Regions from separate parts of the Kitasatospora sp. NPDC048239 genome, predicted to be linked through region 1. Evidence: predicted binding sites of a transcription regulator. Region 1 holds the regulator's gene; each other region holds the start of a gene.

Evidence for each region. The regulator HrcA, encoded in region 1, represses chaperone genes, less so after heat shock. The targets are predictions, from matches to a motif close to TTNGCACTCNGNNNNNCNGAGTGCNAA.
Region 2: a site for HrcA is predicted at 4,165-4,191, ahead of groES (co-chaperone GroES). Genes of this name have one in related genera too.
Region 3: a site for HrcA is predicted at 4,622-4,648, ahead of groL (chaperonin GroEL). Genes of this name have one in related genera too.

The regions. Positions count from the first base shown of each region.
Region 1 covers NZ_JBICZP010000001.1:131,079-137,930, forward strand. The annotation lists gene ACGFZP_RS00545 (DUF3097 domain-containing protein) at 1-354, opposite strand, end outside; gene ACGFZP_RS00550 (hypothetical protein) at 442-1,026, opposite strand; gene htpX (zinc metalloprotease HtpX) at 1,094-2,014, opposite strand; gene hrcA (heat-inducible transcriptional repressor HrcA) at 2,277-3,311, shown strand; gene dnaJ (molecular chaperone DnaJ) at 3,387-4,526, shown strand; gene ACGFZP_RS00570 (16S rRNA (uracil(1498)-N(3))-methyltransferase) at 4,621-5,370, shown strand; gene ACGFZP_RS00575 (PDZ domain-containing protein) at 5,469-6,852, shown strand, end outside.
Region 2 covers NZ_JBICZP010000016.1:158,642-165,493, reverse strand. The annotation lists gene rimI (ribosomal protein S18-alanine N-acetyltransferase) at 1-439, shown strand, start outside; gene tsaD (tRNA (adenosine(37)-N6)-threonylcarbamoyltransferase complex transferase subunit TsaD) at 432-1,535, shown strand; gene ACGFZP_RS32640 (hypothetical protein) at 1,532-1,795, shown strand; gene ACGFZP_RS32635 (polysaccharide deacetylase family protein) at 1,862-2,833, shown strand; gene ACGFZP_RS32630 (methyltransferase domain-containing protein) at 2,859-4,034, opposite strand; gene groES (co-chaperone GroES) at 4,333-4,638, shown strand; gene groL (chaperonin GroEL) at 4,773-6,401, shown strand; gene ACGFZP_RS32615 (LysR family transcriptional regulator) at 6,543-6,852, shown strand, end outside.
Region 3 covers NZ_JBICZP010000020.1:5,010-11,861, forward strand. The annotation lists gene ACGFZP_RS34960 (trehalose-6-phosphate synthase) at 1-708, opposite strand, end outside; gene ACGFZP_RS34965 (glucosyl-3-phosphoglycerate synthase) at 747-1,739, opposite strand; SAM riboswitch class I at 1,914-2,047, shown strand; gene thrC (threonine synthase) at 2,065-3,351, shown strand; gene ACGFZP_RS34975 (MoaD/ThiS family protein) at 3,378-3,656, shown strand; gene ACGFZP_RS34980 (cold-shock protein) at 4,268-4,471, shown strand; gene groL (chaperonin GroEL) at 4,805-6,427, shown strand; gene ACGFZP_RS34990 (hypothetical protein) at 6,561-6,852, shown strand, end outside.

The sequences.
Region 1 (6,852 bases):
CCGGGACTCCCGGGCCACCCGTGCGCGGGCGCCGGGCACCGCCACCGACCCGGAGGCGGTCCGGCCGGGTGCCCGGGAGGGCACCGGTGCGGCCGCGGCGGGGCGGACCAGGGTGACCGTCCGGCCCTCCAGCAGGAAGCCGCGAGGCACCAGCGGGAACACCCGGTGCCTGCCGAAGCGGTCCTCCAGGGTGACGGTGAAGCCCTCCGCCGTCTTCTCGCAGCGCACCACCGCGCCGCAGAAGCCGCTCGCCGCCTCCTCCACCACCAGGTCCCGTTCGGCGGGCACCTCCGGGGCGGGCTGCTGCCGCTTCCACGGCGGGGTCAGATCGGGTCCGTACTGGCGGCTGCGCATTCCCCGGAGTCTAGGGTCCGCCGACCCGTCGGTCCGTCAGCCCGCCGGCCGCGCCGCCGCGGCGGGACGTCACAGCCCCGGCGGACCTCACAGCCCCGGCGCGCCCCAGACCGGGAACCAGCGGCCGAGGTCCTTCTCCAGCCGCAGGTCGTTCCCGAGCATGGCGTTCACCTGGAGCTCCAGCGGGCTGTTGCGCCGCTCCCCGCCGCCCGGCATCGGCGCGAACGGGTAGAAGGTGCCGCGCTTGTACAGGTAGACCAGCGCCAGCGACTGCCCCTCGGCGTTGCGGAAGGCGACCAGCGAGCAGAGCAGCTGCGGCCCGAAGCCGTTCGCCTCCAGCTCGCTGTTGACCGCGTGCAGGTCGTTGACCAGCTCCGGCAGCTCCTGCGGGGTGTGCCAGGCGAGCAGCCAGGAGTAGCCGTACGCGTCCTTGGAGGCCTCCACCGGGACGCCGCCGCGCTCGGTGTCGGCGTCCAGCAGCGCCCGTACCTGCCGCTCCACCTCGCCGAAGGCCCCGCCCTCGACGGCCGCGAAGCAGACCGACCCGAGACCGGTCGGCAGGAAGCCGGCGGCCGCCTCCAGGGTCAGCGCGGCCGAGGGGACCCCGAACAGCTGGTCGAGGTCGGGTCTGACCGGCTTGGTGCGGCCGAACAGGGCGTCCAGGAATCCCACGGTGGTCCCTTCCGGAGGTGTTTCGGCGGGGTCGGCGGTCGGCGGGGCGGTCGGCTCGGTGCCCGGCTCAGCGGCCGAGCTGGGCCGAGATGCCCGCCAGCTGCTCCAGCCGCTTCTCCAGCGAGGGGTGGGTGGAGAACAGCTGCGAGGCGGCCTCCCGGGCGCTCAGCGCCGGGGCGAAGTAGAAGGCGTTGTACGGCTGGGCCTGGCGCAGGTCCCTGCTCGGGATCGCGGCGATCTGGCCGGTCACCTTGGTCAGCGCCGAGGCCAGCGCGCTGGGCCGGCCGGTGAGCTGGGCGGCGGCCCGGTCGGCGGCCAGCTCCCGGTAGCGGGAGAGCAGCCTGGTCAGCAGGAAGCTGATCGCGTACACCACCACCGAGACCAGCGGGATGACCAGGGCGGCGATGGCCGCGTTGGAGTCGTTGCTGTTCCGGCCGCCGCCCATGAACCCGCCGTACATCGCGATCCGGGTCATCGCCCCGGCCAGCACGCCGAGGAAGCCGGCGATGGTCATCACCGCGACGTCCCGGTGGGCGACGTGCGACAGCTCGTGCGCCAGCACGCCCTCCAGCTCCTCCGGCTCCAGCCGCCGCAGCAGCCCGGTGGTCACGCAGACCACCGCGTTCTGCGGGTTGCGCCCGGTCGCGAAGGCGTTCGGCATGTCGTTGTCGGCGACCGCCACCCGGGGCTTGGGCATGTCGGCGAGCGCGCAGAGCCGGTCGATGGTGCCGTGCAGCTGCGGGTACTGCTCCGGGGTCACCCGGTGGGCGCCCATCGCCCGCTCGGTGATCTTGTCGCTGAACCAGAACTGGGCCACGAACAGGCCGCCCGAGAGCAGCACGATCAGTGGCCAGGCCCCGCGCAGCAGCACGATCAGCAGGCCGGTGAAACCGACGTACAACAGCCCGATCACGAACATCGTCCCGACCATCCGGCCGGTCAGACCGCGGTCCGGGGCGAAGCGGGTGTGCTGGCCCGAGCTCGACATCGCTGCTCCTCCGTTCGCCGTTCGCTATCGATGCTGCCACCCGGTCGGGCCCACGGCATCACCCGCGCGCCGGACAGTGCGGGCAGGATCACCCCCGACAGGCCGTTCCTGCCGTCGGACCCGGGCCTTACACTGGCAGGTACGGTCCTGGCACTCGTGTGTTCAGAGTGCCAGAGCCAGGGCCCTCCCAGAGCGGCTCGCAGCATGCCAAAGCGGACACATGCCACAACGGACAACGTGCGAAGACGGAGGTGCGTGCCCCATGGCCGGTGAGGTCCGACAGCTCGACGAACGCAAGCTCGCCGTGCTGCGCGCCATCGTCCAGGACTACGTGGGGACCGAGGAGCCGGTCGGCTCCAAGGCCCTGGTGGAGCGGCACAGCCTCGGGGTCTCCCCGGCCACCGTCCGCAACGACATGGCCGCGCTGGAGGAGGACGGCTACATCCACCAGCCGCACACCAGCGCCGGGCGGATCCCCACCGACAAGGGGTACCGCCTGTTCGTCGACCGGCTGGCCGAGGTCAAGCCGATGAGCGCGCCCGAGCGGCGGGCGATCCGGCACTTCCTGGACGGCGCGGTCGACCTGGACGACGTGGTCGCCCGGACGGTCCGGCTGCTCGCCCAGCTCACCAGGCAGGTCGCGGTCGTCCAGTACCCCTCGCTCTCGCGGTCGACGGTGCGGCACATCGAGCTCGTCGCCCTCGCCCCGACCAAGGTGATGCTGGTCCTGATCACCAACACCGGCCGGGTCGAGCAGCGGATGGTCGACTGCCCGGGCGCGGTCGGCGAGGTGGTCCTCGCGGACCTCCGCGCCAAGATCAACACCCGGGCCGTCGGACAGCGGCTGCCCGAGGTGCCGGGGCTGCTGGAGGAACTCCCCGCGGCCTTCGAGGCGGCCGACCGGCCGACCGTCACGATCGTCCTGGCGACGCTCTTCGAGGCGCTCGCCGAGCAGAACGAGGAGCGGATCATGCTGGCCGGCACGGCCAACCTGACCCGCTTCGGCCACGACTTCCCGCTCACCATCCAGCCGGTGCTGGAGGCCCTGGAGGAGCAGGTCATCCTGCTCCGCCTCCTGGGTGAGACCGCGGACGCGGGGGTGACGGTCCGGATCGGGCGGGAGAACGCCTACGAGGGGCTCAATTCCACCTCGGTCGTCTCCGTCGGTTACGGTTCGGGCGACGAGAGCGTGGCCAAACTGGGTGTGATCGGTCCGACCCGGATGGACTATCCGGGCACAATGGGGGCGGTGCGAGCGGTGGCACGGTACGTGGGTCAGATCCTGGCCGAGTCGTAGGAACGGCCGCCGTCGGAAATCCGGCGGTGGCACCAGTCGCAAGCACTTCTACAGGCGGAACAAGCGGAGCATTTGGTGGCCACGGACTACTACGCGGTACTCGGCGTCCGACGGGATGCGGGGCAGGACGAGATCAAGAAGGCGTTCCGGCGCCTGGCACGCGAACTGCACCCGGACGTCAACCCGGACCCGAAGACGCAGGAGCGGTTCAAGGAGATCAACGCCGCTTACGAGGTGCTCTCGGACCCGCAGAAGCGCCAGGTCTACGACCTCGGCGGCGACCCCCTGTCGCCCAACGGCGGCGGCGCGGGCGGCTTCGGCGCGGGCGCGGCGGGCTTCGGCTTCTCCGACATCATGGACGCCTTCTTCGGCGCGGCCTCCGGCCAGCGCGGCCCGCGCTCGCGGACCAGGCGCGGCCAGGACGCCATGATCCGGCTGGAGATCACCCTGGAGGAGGCCGCCTTCGGCACCACCAAGGAACTCCAGGTCGACACCGCCGTCACCTGCACCACCTGCAGCGGTGAGGGCGCCGCTCCCGGCACCTCCGCGCAGACGTGCGACATGTGCCGCGGCAAGGGCGAGGTCTCCCAGGTCACCCGGTCCTTCCTGGGCCAGGTCATGACCTCCCGCCCCTGCCCGCAGTGCCAGGGCTTCGGCACCGTCGTGCCGACCCCGTGCCCCGAGTGCGCCGGCGACGGCCGGGTCCGGGCCCGCCGCACCCTGACCGTCAAGATCCCGGCCGGTGTCGACAACGGCACCCGGATCCAGCTGGCCGGCGAGGGCGAGGTCGGCCCCGGCGGCGGCCCGGCCGGCGACCTCTACGTCGAGATCGCCGAGACCACCCACCCGACCTTCCAGCGGCGCGGGGACGACCTGCACTGCACCGTCACCATCCCGATGACGGCGGCCTCGCTCGGCACCCAGGTGCCGCTGCAGACCCTGGACGGCCTGGAGGAGGTCGACATCCGGCCCGGCACCCAGTCCGGCCAGTCGATCCCGCTGCACGCCCGCGGCATCACCCACCTGCGCGGGGGCGGCCGGGGCGACCTGATAGTGCATGTCGAGGTGCAGACGCCCACCAAGCTCGACCCCGAGCAGGAGGACCTGCTGCGCCGCCTCGCGGTGCTGCGCGGCGAGGAGCGGCCCTCAGGCCAGTTCGCGCCCGGCCAGCAGGGGCTGTTCTCCCGGCTGAAGGACGCCTTCAACGGTCGCTGACAGCGCCGGGGCACCGCCCCTGGGCCCGGCGACCCGGACGGGTCGCCGGGCGCCGTCGTTCCACCGCACCGACCTCGCACCCCCAGGGGACCTCATGACCGCGCCCGTGTTCGTCGTCGAGACCGCGCAGCTCGCCCCCGCCGCCCCGGGCGCGGTGGTCCGGCTGGACGGGCCGGAGGGGCGGCACGCCGCCGCCGTGAAGCGGCTGGAGCCCGGCGAGGCGGTGACCCTCGCCGACGGACTGGGCCTCGGCGTGGACGGCACCGTGACGGCCGTGCACGGCAAGGACGCGATCGAGGTGACGGTGGCGGCGGTGCGCCGCGAGCCCGAGCCGGGCCCGCGGATCGTGGTCGTCCAGGCGCTGCCCAAGGGCGACCGGGGCGAGCTGGCGGTCGAGACCATGACCGAGGTCGGCGTGGACGTGGTGATCCCCTGGGCCGCCTCGCGCTGCATCACCCAGTGGAAGGGCGAGCGCGGCGCCAAGGCGCTCGCCAAGTGGCGGGCCACCGCCCGGGAGGCCGGCAAGCAGGCCCGCCGGCTGCGCTTCCCCGAGGTCCGCGAGCCGGTGACCACCCGGCAGCTGGCCCCGGTGCTGGCCGGCGCCGCGCTCGCCGCCGTGCTGCACGAGGAGGGCGCCGAACCGCTGGCCGCCGCCGCGCTGCCCGCCGCCGGGGACATCGTGCTGGTGGTCGGACCGGAGGGCGGGGTCTCCCCGGAGGAGCTGGCCGCCTTCGCCGAGTCCGGCGCCAGGCCGTACCGGCTCGGCCCGTCGGTGCTGCGCACCTCCACCGCGGGCGTGGCCGCCGGCGCCCTGCTGCTGGGCCGTACCGGCCGCTGGGGCTGACCGCCGGGGCGCGCCGCCCGCCGCGGGTGTCCTCCGTAGGAGTTCGCAGTCCACGAAAACCGGGGCGCGTCGTGTGCGCACGTGCCTAGGCTGACGGCGTGAGCGAACCTCGGAGCACCTCAGCGGGCGCCTATCTGCGCCACCCTCATCTGCACGGCGACCTGATCACCTTCGCCGCCGAGAACGACGTCTGGCTCGCCCCGCTGGAGGGCGGCCGGGCCTGGCGACTGACGGCCGATCACGTCCCGGTCCGCCGGCCGCGGTTCTCGCCGGACGGGCGGCACATCGCCTTCACCTCCACCCGGGACGGCGCGCCCGAGGTGCACGTCGCCCCGGTGGACGGCGGCCCGTCCCGCCGGCTGACGTACTGGGGCAGCGCGCAGACCCAGCTGCAGGGCTGGACGGCCGACGGCCGCCCGATCGCCACCACCACCGCCGGACAGGCCACCCTGCGGCGCACCTGGGCGCACGCCGTGCCGCTGGACGGCGGCGAGCCCGTCCGGCTGCCGTACGGGCCGATCGGCGGCCTGGCGTTCGAGCCGGGCGGGGACGGCGTGCTGCTGGCCTCGGCGGGCAACCGGGAGCCCGCCTGGTGGAAGCGCTACCGGGGCGGCCAGGCCGGCAAGCTCTGGATCGGCCGGGACGAGTTCGTCCGGGTCCACGCGGACCTCGACGGGCAGCTCGACTCCCCGCTCTGGGTGGGCGGGCCGGACGCCTCCAGAATCGCCTTCCTCTCCGACCACGAGGGCGTCGGCGAGCTGTACTCCAGCCTCCCGGACGGCACCGACCTGCGCCGGCACACCACCTCCCCGGAGGGCTTCTACGCCCGCGGCGCCACCACCGACGGCACCCGGGTGATCTGGCACAGCGCCGGCGACCTCTGGCTGCTGGACGACCTCGACGGCGCCGAGCCGCGCCGCCCGGACATCCTGCTGGCCGGCCCGCGGGCCGGCCGCCGCCCCCGCCCGGTGGCGGCCGCGCACTGGCTGGAGAGCGTCGCCCCCGACCGCACCGGCCGGGCCGGCGCCGTCGTGGTGCGCGGCAGCGTGCACTGGCTGACCCACCGCGAGGGCCCGGCCCGGGTGCTGGACGAGACGCCGGGGGTGCGCGGCCGCCAGGCCCGCGTGGTGCCCGGTGAGGACGGCGCGCAGGGCGTGCTCTGGGTGACGGACGCCGAGGGCGAGGACGCGATCGAGTACGCCCCCGCCGTGCTGGGCGCCGAGCGCCGCCGGCTGGCGGTCGGCGCGCTCGGCCGGGTGCTCTCCCTGGTGGTGTCGCCGGACGGCAAGCAGGCGGCGGTCGGCTCGCACGACGGGCGGGTGCTGCTGGTCGCGCTCGCCGACGGCACCGTGCACGAGCTGGCCCGCAGCACGGACGGCGAGGTCTCCGGGCTGGCGTTCAGCCCGGACTCGGCCTGGCTGGCCTGGTCGCAGCCGGCGGCCGGCCTCGGCGCCTGGTCGCTGCGCCACATCGTGCTGGCCA
Region 2 (6,852 bases), on a different contig from region 1:
GCGGCTCTTCCCCGAGGACGCCTGGTCGACCGGGATGTACTGGTCCGAACTGGCCGAGGCCCACCCCGGCGGTACCCGCCACTACACCGTCGCCACCGACGCCGACGGCGCGATCGTCGGCTACGCCGGACTGATGGCGGTGGCCGGCGAGGGCGATGTGCAGACCATCGCCGTCGACCGGCGCCACCAGGGCGCCGGCCTCGGCGCGGCGCTGCTCACCGACCTCATCCGGGAGGCCGCCCGGCGCGACTGCGCCGAGCTGCTGCTGGAGGTGCGGGTGGACAACCCGCGCGCCCAGCGGCTGTACGAGCGCTTCGGCTTCGAGGCGGTCGGCATCCGGCGCGGCTACTACCAGCCCGCCAACGTCGACGCGCTGGTGATGCGCCTCGACCACCCCTGCACCGAACCGAAGGACCTGAAGGAAGACCGCCATGGCTGACGAACCGCTCGTCCTCGGTATCGAGACCTCCTGCGACGAGACCGGCGTCGGCATCGTGCGCGGCACCACGCTGCTCGCCGACGCGGTCGCCTCCAGCGTCAACGACCACGCCCGCTTCGGCGGCGTCGTCCCCGAGATCGCCAGCCGCGCGCACCTGGAGGCCATGGTCCCGACCATCCAGCGCGCCCTGGACACCGCCGGGGTCAAGGCCTCGGACCTCGACGGCATCGCCGTCACCGCGGGCCCGGGCCTGGCCGGCGCGCTGCTGGTCGGCGTCAGCGCCGCCAAGGCGTACGCCTGGGCGCTGGACAAGCCGCTGTACGGGGTCAACCACCTCGCCTCGCACATCTGCGTGGACCAGCTGGAGCACGGTCGGCTGCCCTCGCCGACGATGGCGCTGCTGGTCTCCGGCGGGCACTCCTCGCTGCTGCTGAGCGAGGACATCACCACCGACGTCCGCCCGCTCGGCGCGACCATCGACGACGCGGCCGGCGAGGCCTTCGACAAGGTCGCCCGGGTGCTCGGACTCGGCTTCCCCGGCGGCCCGGTGGTCGACCGCACCGCCCGCGAGGGCGACCGCAAGGCGATCGCCTTCCCGCGCGGCCTGAGCGGCCCGAAGGACCCGGCGTACGACTTCTCCTTCTCCGGTCTGAAGACCGCCGTCGCCCGCTGGGTGGAGGCCAAGCGCCGGGCCGGCGAGGAGGTGCCGATCGCGGACGTCGCGGCCTCGTTCCAGGAGGCGGTCACCGACGTGCTGACCCGCAAGGCCGTCAAGGCGTGCAAGGAGAACGGCGTCGACCACCTGATGATCGGCGGCGGGGTGGCGGCCAACTCCCGGCTGCGTGAGATGGCCCAGCAGCGCTGTGACAAGGCGGGCATCCGGCTGCGGGTGCCGCGTCCGGGCCTGTGCACCGACAACGGCGCGATGGTCGCCGCGCTCGGCTCCGAGATGGTCTGGCGGGACCGCGCGCCGTCCTCCTTCGACCTGTCGGCCGACTCCTCGCTGCCCGTCACCGACGTGCACGTGCCCGCCGCGGCCGCGCACGGCGACGTCCACGGCCAGGCGTACCTGGCGCTGGGCGGCGACGCGCGGTGACCACCACCGCCGCGATGTGGGAGGCCCGGGCCGCGGAGGGGCGCGGCGCCGCGCTGGAGGCCTGGGTCCGCGAGGCGGTGCTGCCCGCGCTGCGCGGCTCGGCCGGCCTGGTCCGCACCGAGCTGTTCGACGCGCCCGGCGACCGGGTGCTGCTGATCACCTGGTGGACGGGTGCGCCCGCCCCCGTGCCCGAGCCGCCCGCCGGGCTGCTCGGCCGCCCGGTGCACCGCTGGTCCTTCACCCGTACGCACGCGGAGTAGACCGGCTCCGACACGCCTTCGACGCCCCGGCAGGGCCGGCGGGGAACCGAACAGCCGACCGTTACCGTGCAAGCTGATAAGAAGCTGAACGGGACCGGGGAGCGCAGCGCGGTGAAGAAGTACGGGCGGGGCAGGACGAGGACGTACGCGGTGGGGGCGCTGGTCCTGCTGGCGGCCGCCACGGGGTGCGGCGGCGGCGACACCGGCAGTGCGGCGGCCGCCCTCGGCGGCTCCCAGGGCGCCGCGAAGCCGTCGACCGGCGGCGCGGTCCAGACCCCGGCGGCCGCCTCGCCGCCGGCCGCCTCGTCCCCGGCCGCGCCGCTCGCCGCCGGGGACGCGGCCGCCTGGGCCAAGTGGGGCCTCAAGCCGCTGCCGACCGCCCCCGCGGCCCCCGCCGACAAGCCGGTCAAGCTCCAGCGGACCGGCCCGGTGCCGGTGTTCAGCGAGGTGAGGACGAACGACAAGGTCGTCTTCATCACCATCGACGACGGCGCCGAGAAGGACCCGAAGTTCGTCGAGATGCTGACCGACCTCAAGGTGCCGGTCTCGATGTTCCTGACCCGGGACATCGTCAAGGACGACTACGGCTACTTCAAGCCGCTCCAGGCGCTCGGCAACCACATCCACAACCACACCGTGGACCACGCGCAGATGAGCAAGGTGGCGCCGGAGAAGCAGAAGTCCGAGATCTGCGACGCCCAGTCCGCGCTCACCCAGCAGTACGGCACCGCGCCGCTGCTGTTCCGCCCGCCGTACGGGGACGGCGCCAACACCCCGGCGCTCAACACCTCGGTGCAGCAGTGCGGGCCGCGGGCGATCGTGCTGTGGCGCGAGTCGATGCAGATCCACGACATGCAGTACCAGGCGGCGGACAAGAAGCTGAAGCCCGGCGACATCGTCCTCGCGCACTTCCGCGGCCCGAAGGACCTCAAGGGCGAGAGCATGACGCAGATGTTCGGGGAGATGCTGGCCCGGATCCAGGAGCAGGGCTTCGCGGTGGCGCGGCTGGAGGACTACATCCAGCCACCCGCGCCCTGAGCCGGCCCCGCCGCCCGGACCGGCCCTACGGCTTCGTGACGGGCTGACCGAGCATCATCAGCGGCCCGTGGTCGGTGCGGCTGAGGATCACCGTGACGGAGTTCGGGCCGCTCGGCTTCAGCTGGCGGCGCAGCTCCTCCGGGGTGATCGCCATCCCGCGCTTCTTGATCACCACCGTGCCGACGGCACGCTCGCGCAGCAGCGCCTTCAGCTTCTTGATGTGGAACGGCAGCACGTCGGTCAGCTCGTACGCATGCGCGTACGGGGTGGCGACCAGCCGGTCCGAGGTGACGTAGGCGATCTTCGGGTCGATCAGCCGGCCGCCCACCTGCGCGGCCACCTCGGCGACCAGGTGGGCCCGGATCACCGCGCCGTCCGGCTCGTACAGGTAGCGCCCGACCGGTCCGGCGGGCGGATCGGGCAGGTCGCCGCCGACCAGCGAGTCGCCGTGCGGCAGCAGGGTGGCCCGGTGCGGGCGCGCGGCCCCGGTGCCGAACCAGAGCACCGCCTCCTTGACGTCGCCGTGGTCGGAGACCCACTCCGCCTCGGCGTCCGCCGGGACGGCCTCGTGCGGGATGCCCGGGGCGACCTTCAGCGCGCCGATCGGGGTGCGCCGGCCGGCCTCGACCGCCCAGGAGAGCGGCGGGGTGTACGCCTCAGGGTCGAACACCCGGCCGCGCGCCGTCCGGCGGGCCGGGTCGGTGAAGACGGCGTCGAAGCCGGTGACGTCGACGTCGGCGACGTCCGCGCAGCGCACCTCGACCAGGTCGGCCAGGCCCAGCGCCGCCGCGTTGGCCGCGGTGGCGGCGCAGGCGGCCGGATCCCGGTCGACGGCGAGCACCTCGATCCCGGCCCGGGCCAGCGCCAGCACGTCCCCGCCGATCCCGCAGCAGAGGTCGGCCAGCCGCCGGACACCGAGCTCGGCGAACCGCCGCGCCCGCCACTCGGCGACGCTGCGCCGGGTGGACTGCTCGACCCCGTTGGGCGTGAAGTACATCAGGTCGGCGTCCGCGCCGAACTTCGCCCGCGCCCGCTGCCGCAGCCGGGCCTGCCCGAACGCGGCGGACACCAGCTCCGCCGGGTGCTCCCGCCGCAGCCGGGTGGCCAGCGCCAGCTCCTCCTCGGGCGCGAACTCGCGCAGCTCGGCGAGCAGGGCTCGGCCCTCGGGCGTCAGCAGGGGCTGCAGGTTCTCGGTCTCCACCCGGCCATTCTCGCCGGTCACCCGCCGGGCGGGCCCGCGGGCGGGTGTCCGCCGGGGGCGCCGGGACCGAACGCACGTACGGCCGATCGCCCCGCAGGTGCCCCGTGATCCGAATCCGGAGGGCGCGCCGTTGGCACTCTGGTTGACTGAGTGCTAACACCGGCCTATGGTCGTCCTTGGCACTCCCCCCATGGGGAGTGCTAACGCGACAACGTGTGTCTGACCCCCGCGACGGCAGACTCGCAGGTTCGCCCCTACCCGTTAGAAAACCCCGTAATCTCCGAAGGGGAGCTCGGACGTGACCACCAGCAGCAAGGTTGCCATCAAGCCGCTCGAGGACCGCATTGTGGTCCAGCCGCTCGACGCCGAGACCACCACGGCCTCCGGCCTGGTTATCCCGGACACCGCCAAGGAGAAGCCCCAGGAGGGCGTCGTCCTGGCCGTCGGCCCGGGCCGCTTCGAGGACGGCCAGCGTCTGCCGCTCGACGTCGCCGTGGGCGACATCGTCCTGTACTCGAAGTACGGCGGCACCGAGGTGAAGTACCAGGGCGAGGAGTACCTCGTCCTCTCGGCGCGTGACGTTCTCGCCATCATCGAGAAGTAAACGCAGCATCGAGAAGTAAGACGTTCCAGCCCGCCCCGGATCCGTGTCCCTAGTGACAGGGGCCCGGGGCGTGGTTGTTGGCTCACGTAGTTCGCGGCCGCCGCGATGGCCGCACCCCCGAGGGAATAGGGAACATGGCGAAGATCCTGCAGTTCGACGAGGACGCCCGCCGCTCGCTGGAGCGCGGCGTGAACAAGCTGGCCGACACCGTCAAGGTGACGATCGGTCCCAAGGGCCGCAACGTCGTCATCGACAAGAAGTTCGGCGCCCCGACCATCACCAACGACGGTGTCACCATCGCGCGTGAGGTCGAGCTCGACGACCCGTACGAGAACCTTGGCGCGCAGCTCGTCAAGGAGGTCGCCACCAAGACCAACGACGTCGCGGGCGACGGCACCACCACCGCCACCGTGCTGGCCCAGGCCCTGGTCAACGAGGGTCTGCGCAACGTCGCCGCCGGTGCCGGCCCGGCCGCCCTGAAGAAGGGCATCGACAAGGCCGTCGCCGCCGTCTCCGAGCACCTGCTGTCCATCGCCCGCGAGATCGAGGGCAAGGACGACGTCGCCGCCGTCGCGTCCCTCTCCGCCCAGGACACCCAGGTCGGCGAGCTCATCGCCGAGGCGATCGACAAGGTCGGCAAGGACGGTGTCATCACCGTCGAGGAGTCCAACACCTTCGGCGTGGAGCTGGACTTCACCGAGGGCATGCAGTTCGACAAGGGCTACCTCTCGCCGTACTTCGTCACCGACGCGGAGCGTCAGGAGGCGGTCCTCGAGGACCCGTACATCCTGATCAACCAGGGCAAGATCTCCTCCATCCAGGAGCTCCTGCCGCTGCTGGAGAAGATCCTCCAGGGCGGTGCCTCCAAGCCGCTGCTGATCATCGCCGAGGACGTCGACGGCGAGGCGCTGTCCACCCTCGTGGTGAACAAGATCCGCGGCACCTTCAACGCGGTCGCCGTCAAGGCCCCGGGCTTCGGTGACCGCCGCAAGGCGATCCTGGGCGACCTGGCCACCCTGACCGGTGCCACCGTCATCTCCGAGGAGGTCGGCCTCAAGCTCGACCAGGCCGGTCTGGACGTGCTGGGCACCGCCCGCCGCGTGACCATCACCAAGGACGAGACCACGGTCGTCGACGGTGCCGGTGACGCCGAGGCCGTTGCCGGTCGCGTCGCCCAGATCAAGGGCGAGATCGCCAACACGGACTCCGACTGGGACCGCGAGAAGCTGCAGGAGCGCCTGGCCAAGCTGGCCGGCGGCGTCTGCGTCATCAAGGTCGGCGCCGCCACCGAGGTGGAGCTGAAGGAGCGCAAGCACCGCCTGGAGGACGCCATCTCGGCGACCCGTGCCGCGGTCGAGGAGGGCATCGTCGCCGGCGGTGGCGCCTCCCTCGTCCACGCCGCGAAGGTGCTGGAGGGCGGCCTGGGCCTGTCGGGCGACGAGGCGACCGGTGTCGCGGTCGTCCGCAAGGCGCTCGCCGAGCCGCTGCGCTGGATCGCCCAGAACGCGGGCCTCGAGGGCTACGTCATCACCCACAAGGTCGCCGAGCTGGAGGCCGGTCACGGCTTCAACGCGGCCACCGGTGAGTACGGCGACCTGCTGAAGGCCGGCGTCATCGACCCGGTCAAGGTCACCCGCTCCGCGCTGGAGAACGCCGCGTCGATCGCCTCCCTGCTGCTCACCACCGAGACCCTCGTGGTGGAGAAGAAGGAAGAGGAGGCCGACAACGGCCACTCGCACGGCGGCCACGGCCACTCCCACTGACGTCTGATCAGTGACCGGCGGCCCGGCCGCTCCCCTCGGGGTGCGGCCGGGCCGCCGGCGTTTTGCCGCGCGGGCGTGTTGTCCCGCATTCAACCATCAGCATAATTTTGCTTATGGCAAAGATTGCCTTATAACTGAGGCATGATCGAGGCCCGCCATCTGCGCGTCCTGCGTGCTGTCGCCCGCACCGGCTCCTTCTCCGCCGCCGCGCGTGAGCTGGGCTGCACCCAGCCTGCCATCAGCCAGCAGATGAAGGCCCTGGAGAAGTCCGTGGACACCCCGCTGGTGGTCCGCTCCGGCCGCGGCATGCAGCTGAGCGAGGCCGGGCGGGTGCTGCTCAAGCATGCCACCGGGATCCTGGCCGGGCTCTCCGCGGCCGAGGAGGAGGTGGCGGCGATCGCCGGCCTGCGGGCCGGACGGGTGCGGCTGGTCTCCTTCCCGACCGCGAGTT
Region 3 (6,852 bases), on a different contig from region 1:
CGCGCAGCACTCGGCGAAGGCCAGCGCCCAGCGGCGGGTCAGGAAGCCGGCCCGGTCGGAGCCGAGGATGCCGGTCAGGACGGCCTCGGCGACGTCGTCGGGCAGCAGCCGGAAGTACTCGGGCGGGGCCCACGGGGTGTGCGAGAAGTGGCCGATCCGCAGGTCGGGGCGGAGTGCGCGGAGCAGTCCGGGGACGAGCGAGAGGTGGTAGTCCTGGACGAGGACGGCCGCGCCCGGGGCGGCCTCGGCGGCCAGCGCCTCGGCGAAGGCGGTGTTGTACGCCTGGTAGGCCTGCCACTCGGTGCGGAAGCCGGCGTCGAAGGAGGGGGCGGTCGGGGTGGCGTAGAGCAGGTGGTGGACGAACCAGAGGGTGGAGTTGGCGACGCCGTTGTAGGCGCGGGCGAAGGTCTCCGGGTCGATGTCCAGCATCCGGACGGCCTGGCCGCCGACGTCGTGGCCGGCGAGGTCGAGGCGTCCGTCGGGGGCCTGCCGGGCCGCTCGGCGGTCCGCCTCGCCCAGTGCGGCGCAGACCCAGACGGCGTTGGGGTCGTCGATGGCGGAGAGCCCGGAGACCAGGCCGCCGCCGCCCCGGCGGAGGGTCAGGGTGCCGTCCTCCGCGGCGCTGAACGACACCGGCCCCCGGTTGGATGCCACCAGGACGGGGGCGGTGCCGGTCGGACTCGAACGTTCGGTCGTGAGATCGCCCATGGTTGGTACGTTGCCGTGGCTCCGGGCCCGCAAACCCCTCAGCGGGGGAGGTGGCGGTTCACGTACTCGGGGACGGTGTGCATCGGGGGGCGCTCGACGGCGGTGACCGGGTGCGTGTGTGCGGTGAACGCGCGGGTGTCCGGGTCGCGGGTGAACTGGGTGAGCCACGGGTGCAGCAGGTCGGCGGAGGCCTTGAGCCGGTGGGCGCGGTCGAGCCGTTCGAGGGCGGTGCGGTAGATGGTGGCGGCCATCCGGCCGAGCGCCTGGCCGTCCTGGTGGCGGTGGTGGCGCACGCCGACGTCCACCTGGGCGAGGGCGTCGAGGCCGGCCGTCTCCAGGGCGTCGACCAGCAGGCCCAGCTCGACGCCGTAGCCGGTGGGGAAGGGCAGCCGTTCGAGCAGCGAACGGCGGGCCGCGTACTCGCCGCCGAGCGGCTGGACGAAACCGGCGAGTTCCGGCCAGTGCAGGTTGAGCAGCGGGCGGGCGACGAGCTCGGTGACCCGGCCGCCGCCGGCCGGCACGATCGCGCCGTCGGTCTCCAGCGGGCGGTCGTACATGGCCTTGACCAGCTGGATCCCGGGTTCGGTGAGCAGCGGGCCGACGATGCCGGAGACGAAGGCGGGGTCGAACTCGCGCAGGTCGGCGTCGACGAAGCAGACGATCTCGCCGCTGGTGGCCAGCAGTGAGCGCCAGAGCACCTCGCCCTTGCCGGGGGCGGCGGGCAGCCGGGGCAGGATGTCGTCGCGGTGGACCACCCGGGCGCCGGCCGCGGCGGCCGCGGCGGCGGTGCCGTCCACGGATCCGGAGTCGACGACGACGAGTTCGTCGACCAGCGGCAGGCGCTCCATCAGCTCGCGGCGGATGGTCCGGACGATGTCGCCGACGGTGGCCTCCTCGTCCAGGGCCGGCAGCACCACGCTGACGGTGCCGGCCCGGCCCGCCACCCGCTTGGCCTCAAGCAGGGTGCGCACCGGACGGTCGGCCGCGCTCCAGGAGCGGCGGCGCAGCCAGGACGCGGCCTCCGGTAGCAGCGCGGGGATCGGTTCGGCGGGCACGGGCGCACTCCTCGGCTGGGCGGGTGGGACAGGTCATCTCGCGTGGCGGACGGTCCCGTTCAGGCTTGACGCCTTCGGATACAGTCTTCGTACAGCGGTCGGACCTTCGCACGCCGGGGTCACCGCTGAGCACGACCAACAACTTCATAGAGCTCATCCAGAGGGACTGAGGGAACGGCCCGTTGACGTCCCGGCAACCTTCTCGCGCGGCTGTTCGACAGGCCCCGGCGGGACAGGTGCCAATTCCGGCCTGTGGCGCGCCCGCGTCACGGGGAAGATGAGGAGAGAGGCCTCCGCCATCATGGCTATCGACACCGTTGCACCCGCACCCGCATCCGTTGACCTCGGCCCCGCCGCCGCCCTGTCCTGTCGGGAGTGCGGCACCCGGTTCCCGCTCGGTCCGAGCTTCGCCTGTGTCGAGTGTTTCGGGCCGCTGGAGATCGCCTACGACTTCGGCAGCGAGAGCGCCGAGGAGCTGCGCAAGCGGATCGAGGCCGGACCGGCGTCGATCTGGCGCTACGCCCCGCTGCTGCCGGTGCCGGCCGACGTCGCCGGCAAGCCGAACCTGAACCCGGGGTGGACCCCGCTGGTGAAGGCGGACAACCTGGGCCGCGAGCTCGGATTCACCGCCCAGCTGCACATCAAGGACGACTCGGGCAACCCGACGCACTCGTTCAAGGACCGCGTGGTGGCGTGCGCCATCGAGGCCGCGCGGGCCTTCGGCTTCACCACCCTGTCCTGCTCGTCGACCGGCAACCTGGCCGGTGCGGTGGGCGCGGCGGCGGCCCGGGCCGGTTTCAAGTCCTGCGTGTTCATCCCGCACGACCTGGAGCAGGGCAAGGTCGTGATGGCCGGTGTCTACGGCGGCGAGCTGGTCGGCATCGAGGGCAACTACGACGATGTGAACCGCTTCTGCTCGGAGCTGATCGGCGACCCGGCCGGTGAGGGCTGGGGCTTCGTCAACGTCAACCTGCGCCCGTACTACGGCGAGGGCTCCAAGACGCTGGCGTACGAGATCTGCGAGCAGCTCGGCTGGCGGCTGCCGGAGCAGATCGTCATCCCGATCGCCTCGGGGTCGCAGCTGACGAAGATCGACAAGGGCCTGCAGGAGCTGATCAGGCTCGGCCTGGTCGAGGACCGGCCGTACCGGATCTTCGGCGCCCAGGCAGAGGGCTGCTCGCCGGTGTCGGCCGCCTTCAAGGCCGGCCACGACGTGATCCGCCCGGTCAAGCCGGACACCATCGCCAAGTCGCTGGCCATCGGCAACCCGGCCGACGGCCCGTACGTGCTGGACATCGCCCGCCGCACCGGCGGCGCCGTCGAGGACGTCACCGACGCCGAGGTGGTGGCCGCGATCAAGCTGCTGGCCCGCACCGAGGGCGTCTTCGCCGAGACCGCGGGCGGGGTGACCGTCGGCGTGCTGAAGAAGCTGGTCGAGACCGGACAGCTGGACCCGGCCAAGGAGACCGTCGCGATCAACACCGGCGACGGTCTGAAGACCCTGGACGCCGTCTCCGACGCCGGCATGACCGCCGTGATCCGCCCGACGCTGGCGTCGTTCCGCGACGCCGGCCTCGCCTCCGCCTGACCCACCCGCAGCAAGGAGAAGCCCCCATGAGCGCCACCGTCCGCATCCCGACCATCCTGCGCACCTACACCGGCGGCGTCGCCGAGGTGACCGCCGAGGGCGCCACCCTGGGTGAGGTCATCGCCGACCTGGAGAACAACCACGCGGGCATCTCCGCCCGCATCCTGGACGACGCCGGAAAGCTGCGCCGTTTCGTCAACGTCTACGTCAACGACGACGACGTGCGCTTCGCGGAGGGCCTGGCCACCGAGATCAAGGACGGCGCCGGCATCTCGATCATCCCCGCGGTGGCCGGCGGCTGCTGAGCCGCCCCTTCCCGGATCGGTCGCCCGGCTCCCCGGCCGGCCGCCCGGTTCTTCGACCAGCCGTTCGCGCGTACGGAATTCCGCTTCCCGTACGCGCGGGCGGCTGGTCGCATTCCGGCCGGAATATTTCCCGGTCAAGTCGGAGTAGAGTGTGGCTCAGCCGGGAACAGGGCTCCCCCTCCCCCTTTCACCGGCGGTCGAATCCGTCCGCGCCCGTACCGCCGGTATCCGTCCGGCCGCTGAGACCGGCGCCGGGGCCGTGGCGTTGAAACATGTCAGGCCGATGTCAGAATTCTTCAGGGGATTTGGGCAATTCGTCCGCTATGTCCGGCGTGGAATGCGGGAATTTCTCCCGCTTTCACCCGGCCTGTCCCCTGACACCCCTAGCGAATTCCCAGCGGCGGGCTCTGTTGCAGAGGGCGTCGATCCGGATACATTCAGCCGCGGTCGACGCAATCGCCCGTTCATCGGATGCCTCCGATGGGCTCGGCGGGGGATTGCGGCGTGCACGGCTGTGCCCAGGGGGGGTTCCCCGGGCCGGCCTCAACCAGACCCGGGCCCGCAGACCTGCGGGCGCGTGAAGGGCCAGCACAGCACTAGGGGAGTTCGGAATGGCTCAGGGCACCGTCAAGTGGTTCAACGCGGAGAAGGGCTACGGCTTCATCGCGGTCGACGGTGGTGCGGACGTCTTCGTCCACTACAGCGCGATCCAGATGGACGGCTACCGCACCCTTGAGGAGGGCCAGCGGGTCGAGTTCGAGATCTCTCAGGGGCAGAAGGGCCCGCAGGCGGACATGGTCCGCGCGGCGGTCTGACCTTTCCGGTCCCAGGAGTTCGGCTCGGCCCATCGGCTGGTGCACCTCTTGCTTCGCTGCGGGCCCGTACGACACGTCGTACGGGCCCGCAGCCATGTCCGGATCCGGTGCCCCGGGGCGGCCGGTGCGGCTCGCGGGTTGGCGATTGGGCTTGCACTCGCCTACCCGGAGTGCTAATCATTGGCGTTAGCACTCACAGCGTGAGAGTGACAGCGGACCGGGTCGGTGAGGCCCCCGGGAGCGGTAGGGGAAAGGACCCCCGCACACCAGGGCCGTCCGTCGCGGGCACCCCTTGGTCCGAGCAGTCGACCGTGTCCCGGAGGACCACTTCTGATGGCCAAGATCATCGCCTTTGATGAGGAAGCTCGCCGCGGCCTTGAGCGTGGCATGAACCAGCTCGCCGACGCAGTGAAGGTCACGCTCGGCCCCAAGGGTCGCAACGTCGTGCTGGAGAAGAAGTGGGGCGCCCCCACGATCACCAACGACGGTGTCTCCATCGCCAAGGAGATCGAGCTCGAGGACCCGTACGAGAAGATCGGTGCCGAGCTCGTCAAGGAGGTCGCCAAGAAGACCGACGACGTCGCGGGTGACGGCACCACCACCGCCACCGTGCTGGCCCAGGCGCTCGTTCGCGAGGGTCTGCGCAACGTCGCCGCCGGCGCCAACCCGATGGCCCTGAAGCGCGGTATCGAGAAGGCCGTCGCCGCCGTCTCGGACCAGCTGCTGGCCCAGGCCAAGGACGTGGAGACCAAGGAGCAGATCGCCTCCACCGCCTCCATCTCGGCCGCCGACACCCAGATCGGCGAGCTCATCGCCGAGGCGATGGACAAGGTCGGCAAGGAAGGCGTCATCACCGTCGAGGAGAGCAACACCTTCGGTCTGGAGCTTGAGCTCACCGAGGGCATGCGCTTCGACAAGGGCTACATCTCCGCCTACTTCGCCACCGACCTGGAGCGGATGGAGGCGACGTTCGAGGACCCGTACATCCTCATCGCCAACTCCAAGATCGGCTCGGTCAAGGACCTGCTCCCGCTGCTGGAGAAGGTCATGCAGAGCGGCAAGCCGCTCGTCATCATCGCCGAGGACGTCGAGGGCGAGGCCCTGTCGACCCTGGTCGTGAACAAGATCCGCGGCACCTTCAAGTCCGTCGCCGTCAAGGCCCCGGGCTTCGGCGACCGCCGCAAGGCCATGCTCGGCGACATCGCCATCCTCACCGGTGGCACCGTGATCTCCGAGGAGGTCGGCCTCAAGCTGGAGAACGCCGGCGTCGACCTGCTGGGCACCGCCCGCAAGGTGGTCATCACCAAGGACGAGACCACCATCGTCGACGGTGGCGGCGACAGCGACCAGGTCGCCGGCCGCGTGAACCAGATCCGTGCCGAGATCGAGAACAGCGACTCGGACTACGACCGCGAGAAGCTCCAGGAGCGCCTCGCCAAGCTGGCCGGCGGCGTGGCCGTCATCAAGGCCGGCGCGGCCACCGAGGTGGAGCTCAAGGAGCGCAAGCACCGCATCGAGGACGCCGTCCGCAACGCGAAGGCCGCCGTCGAGGAGGGCATCGTCGCCGGTGGTGGCGTCGCGCTGCTGCAGGCGTCCGTCGCCTTCGACAAGCTGGAGCTGGAGGGCGACGAGGCCACCGGTGCCAACATCGTCAAGGTCGCGCTGGAGGCCCCGATCAAGCAGATCGCGACCAACGCCGGCCTGGAGGGTGGCGTCGTGGTGGAGAAGGTGCGCAACCTCCCCGCCGGTCACGGCCTGAACGCCGCCACCAACGAGTACGTCGACCTGGTCGCCGCGGGCATCATCGACCCGGCCAAGGTCACGCGCTCCGCGCTGCAGAACGCCGCCTCCATCGCGGCGCTCTTCCTCACCACCGAGGCCGTCATCGCCGACAAGCCGGAGAAGGCCGCTGCGGCCGCCGGCGGCGGCATGCCGGGCGGTGACATGGACTTCTGATCCCCTCGCGGATCGGCTGTTCTTCGCAGCACGGGCGGTTCCCTTCGGGGGGCCGCCCGTGCGGCGTTTCGCGGGGCCGTCGGGAATCCGGTGCCCGGGCGGGGTTCGGGCCGGGCTTTGGGACAATGGACGGATGGCTGCCACCGCTGACGACATCGAGACCGCCCTGCACAGCGCGCGGGCGCTGATCCTCGCCGACCTGACCGCCCGGGACGTGGCGGACGCCGCCGTGGTGTCGCTGGTGGAGGAGGCCGTGACGCACCGGCGCTGGTGGCTGGAGCAGTGGCCGGACGGCACCGAGTACGTCCTCGGGCTGGTCGCCCAGGACGTCCAGGACGCGCTGCTGGAGGCGTACGGCCGCTGGCCGCTGTGTGCCGGGTGCGCCGCCGACGGGGACCCGCACGCGCTGAGCGTCGAGCCCGAGC